Regions from separate parts of the Bacillus sp. M5A3_1b genome, predicted to be linked through region 1. Evidence: riboswitches for the same ligand, from Rfam matches in the RefSeq annotation. Region 1 holds a riboswitch; the other holds the start of a gene.
The links. Region 1 has a riboswitch for S-adenosylmethionine ahead of ACLBWW_RS17895 (hypothetical protein). Riboswitches for the same ligand answer to the same signal wherever they lie in the genome.
Positions count from the first base shown of each region.

Region 1 (2,205 bases):
GTTATTATCGTTTCTGCAATTGTGTTTGGAAGCGAAACTGGATTTATGATCGGGGCAACAGCGGCGATTGTGTCTAACATCTTTTTAGGGCAAGGTCCGTGGACGCCGTGGCAAATGTTTTCATGGGGTATGATTGGTTTTATAGCAGGCTTACTTCGTAATACGTTTTTAATGAAAAAGTTATGGGGGAGACTACTATACGGGTTCTTCGTGGGCTTTTTATTTGGCTGGATCATGAATTTCTGGGGGCTTCTCGGTTTTATACGTGAAGCAACGTGGGAAACAGTCATTTCGTATTATATCGCAAGTTTTTATTTCGATTTGAGCCATGCAATTTCAAATGTTGTGTTCTTACTATTATTTAGTACGTCTTGGATTACGATTCTTACGAGATTTAAAAAGAAATACGGCATATTAGATAAGCATAACATGGTATAGAAAAGCATACTCATATAAGGTAGGGTCGCGACTTACATATTCGTTTGCCTCTTTCATGCTTCTTACATATTGTAAGGAGCATTTTTCTGTATATTTTTTAATTATAACGGTAATAATTATGAAGTATGCCATTTGAAAAAACTTCCCACCTTATGATGGGAAGTTTTTTCAATCTTGTTCTAAAATATGAACCGTGTAATCACAACGTTGAATAGCTTGTTCGATCGCATAAAGTGATTGTTCAATACGAGCGCGATTAAAATCTTTTTCAACAGTCTGTAGCGCTTCTTCTAAACAATGTTTTGCTTCTTGTAATGATTGAAAAGAATTTTGGACATATCCGCGAGCATTTTCGTGCATTTCATAATCCTCCTTGCATATTCATATATGTATAGTATGAACAGTAAGGAACAAAATATAATTTGTTATATTTGTTTGACAATTAGAATGAAATTACGTATAGTAAGAATTAAGTGAATATTTTCTTATCCAGAGAGGTGGAGGGACTGGCCCGATGAAACCCAGCAACCGCGATGCAGGTGCTAATTCCAGCAGAACATATTTGTTCTGGGAGATAAGACGAAGATATATACGTAACTTCTTCTTATCGGAGAGGTTTTTTTGTTGCAAAAAAACCGATTACGAAAATTTATATTAAGAAGAAAGGGGTTGCGAAGTACTGTGACACTCGAAAAATACGTAAAACTGCGTAGTACAGTTTATGAATATATGATAGAGCAAGATAAGCCAATATCATTGTTAGATATTCAAGAACATATCGTTTCGCATCATGAAGGAAAATTCACGAAAAAGATGTTACATCAATTTTATTTATCAAGACTATTAGATGAACTGAAACTGGATGGGAAAATTACATTAGCTGATGAATATCTCTATACTGAAAAAGGGGTATTTTATAAGGCGGGAAAAGGGAGCTAAGCTCTCTTTTTTTGAAGTATGTAGAGTAAAAGACTGCTTAAGCAGCCTGATACAAGGGAATGGTGTTGAGTGTGTAGTGTCAAAGATTGAATGTGCCTGAAAGAGGCACTTCATATCGGCTGCAAATGAAAAGAGACACCTCCGCCGAATAGGTGTCAGTCGTTTTGTCATATAGACTTGCTATTTGACAGTTATTAGAATAACATGCAGGGGTTGTGGAAGTCAAAAGGGAATTAAAGGAAGAGGTGTTGTTATGTACGCTTATTTATTACAGGATATAACGAAATGGATTCCGAAATACATTGTAGATAGAGGATACGAATATTATGAAGATGGACATGTAGAAGATGTTGAAATACACGATAAGAAAATATTTGCTTTCGTTACTGGAAATGCAGGAAATTATGAAGTAATTATTGACCTTGAAGATTTTACAGAAAGTAGCTGCGAGTGTCCTTATGAGAATCTTTGCAAGCATATGGCGGCAGTTGTTTATGATATTCAAGGTGCTGGTGAAAGTACGGTAAAAGAGAAACTGAAAGATTTAGAAAAGGAAGAGTTACTTACAGTATTAAATCGTTTATTACAAAGTTCGAAAAACGTACAAATTGTAGAGAAGATGTTAAAGAAGGGGAAACTTTAACTTATAGAGGGAGTTGTTTTGTAGTGAATGTACTAATTGTATACGCTCATCCTAGTCCTTCCAGTTTTAATGCGGGGATATTAAAGCATGTGCAAAAAGGATTACAAGAAACTAATCATTCGGTTACGGTACTTGATTTATATAAGGAGCAATTTGATCCAGTCCTTGTATTTAATGAAGAGAAG
Region 1 is NZ_JBKEZY010000006.1:116,304-118,508, forward strand. It holds gene ACLBWW_RS17885 (ECF transporter S component) at 1-438, shown strand, start outside; gene ACLBWW_RS17890 (hypothetical protein) at 607-798, opposite strand; SAM riboswitch class I at 921-1,019, shown strand; gene ACLBWW_RS17895 (hypothetical protein) at 1,060-1,377, shown strand; gene ACLBWW_RS17900 (SWIM zinc finger family protein) at 1,631-2,020, shown strand; gene ACLBWW_RS17905 (NAD(P)H-dependent oxidoreductase) at 2,044-2,205, shown strand, end outside.

Region 2 (2,205 bases), on a different contig from region 1:
ACACATATGAGTCATCATCCCACATATGACGACGTGCTCAATGTCTAAACGTTGTAATTGTTCTAGAAGATCAGTTTCGCGAAAACTATTTGGATAATGTTTGAGTATAACAGTTTCTTCTCTAAGTGGACGTACGCTTTCATGGATATGTACACCTTCTGTATTGGGTAGGAAAAAAGTAGCGTCATCTTTAATTGCTACATGTTGGATATGAAAAATAGGTTCGTTTTTCGTTCTAAAGAATTGTAGTAGCTGACTAGCGTATTCGCTTGCTTCTACTGGATTACGCAACTCCATCTTTCCATGTGGAAAATAATCATTTTGAATATCAACGAGTAAAAGAGCTGTTTTCATATATTTATCTTCCTCCGATTTCATATTCAAATAATGGTATTCAATTTATCCGACATTAACGGGCAGTAAAACTCCCACCTCAAAATTCGGCTGGAGCAAAGAAGTTAGGTGGGAGATCAACTGTCCGTAAATGTCCGATTGGTGAGGGCTGATAATCAGTGGGGGATGAACAAAACCCCCCCACTGATTATAGTTTCACTTTATAGAGAGGATTCTCCTTTTAAAAAATATGAAGGAAAAGAATTTTACATAACTTTAAAAATCACTATTGTAGTGTGATTTTTTCATTTGAAAATTTTAATAGAATAATAATTAATATTTTTCTAAAAAATGTATTGACTCTTATTATTCTGAGTTCTATAATGAGAATTAATTAAACGACAATTAAATCGATACATTCTTATCCAGAGAGGTGGAGGGACTGGCCCTACGATACCTCAGCAACGGGTTTTTTAATACCGTGCTAACTCCAGCAAGCCTATAAAAGGCTTGGAAGATGAGAAGATGTGACCGAGTACATATAAGTGCTCTCCTTCTTATCTTTATGGTTGATAAGAAGGAGAGCACTTTTTATTTTACCTCGAAAGCTCTACTTCAAGTTTTTACAGCATATAGGAGGGAAGAAAATGATTTCTTTTAACAACGTAAGTAAAGTATATGAATCAGGTGGGCAATCTGTTCATGCGGTGGAAGACGTAACATTATCAGTTGAGAAGGGCGAAATTTTTGGCATTATCGGTTTTAGTGGTGCTGGAAAGAGTACGTTGTTACGCTTAGTAAATATGTTAGAGAGACCGACGGCAGGAACGATTTCAATAGATGATAAAGATATTACATTACTATCGACGAAAGAATTACGGAAGCTAAGACAAAGAATCGGGATGATTTTTCAAAGTTTTAATTTATTTAATTCAAGAACAGTGTTTGGGAATATTGCTTATCCATTAAAATTAGCGAAAGTACCAAAGAATGAGATAAAAGAAAGAGTAAATAAACTGCTGAAGTTTGTAGGGTTAGAAGATAAAGCAAACTATTATCCAGAGCAACTATCAGGCGGTCAAAAGCAACGTGTTGGTATTGCAAGAGCACTTGCAACATCACCGGATATCCTTATATGTGATGAGGCAACATCAGCTTTAGATCCAGAAACAACGACAGAGATATTAAACTTATTAAAGAAAGTAAATCGAGAATATAATGTAACAATTCTTCTTATTACACATGAAATGCACGTTGTGAAAGAAATTTGTCACCGTGTAGCTGTAATGGAGAAGGGAAAGGTTATTGAAGAAGGAAAACTGTTTGATGTTTTCACACAACCAAAAACAAAGACGACTCAAAACTTTGTACGCTCCATTATTAATGATCATTTACCGGAAAGTGTTCTAGGGAAAATTCAAAATGGTGGACAGATTTATCGCTTAACATTTACTGGGGAAGAGACAGGGCAGCCGGTACTATCATATATCGCGAAAAACTATAACGTCGATGTAAACGTACTGTACGGAAATATTATTGAACTTCAAAATGTGCTATTTGGAAATCTACTTGTAGAACTGCAAGGTGAGCAGAAAGAAATTCAAAAAGCATTACAACATCTAAGACTGCAAGTGCAGCTGAAGGAGGTAGAAGCTCATGCGAGTTGATTGGAGTATATTTTGGCCCCGCATAGTAGATGCGACGGGGGATACCCTCTTAATGGTAATTGTAACCCTTATATTCGCTACAATTCTTGGTATACCTCTAGGTTTACTTTTATATGTAACGAGAAAAGGGAACTTTTTAGAAAATAAATGGGTCTTTTCTATTCTTAATATCATTATTAATACAATTCGTCCGGTTCCATTCATC
Region 2 is NZ_JBKEZY010000012.1:25,540-27,744, forward strand. It holds gene ACLBWW_RS24800 (cysteine hydrolase family protein) at 1-354, opposite strand, end outside; SAM riboswitch class I at 752-857, shown strand; gene ACLBWW_RS24805 (methionine ABC transporter ATP-binding protein) at 981-2,000, shown strand; gene ACLBWW_RS24810 (methionine ABC transporter permease) at 1,990-2,205, shown strand, end outside.
Region 2: linked by a shared signal. The riboswitch ahead of ACLBWW_RS24805 (methionine ABC transporter ATP-binding protein) and the one ahead of ACLBWW_RS17895 (hypothetical protein) in region 1 are both predicted to bind S-adenosylmethionine.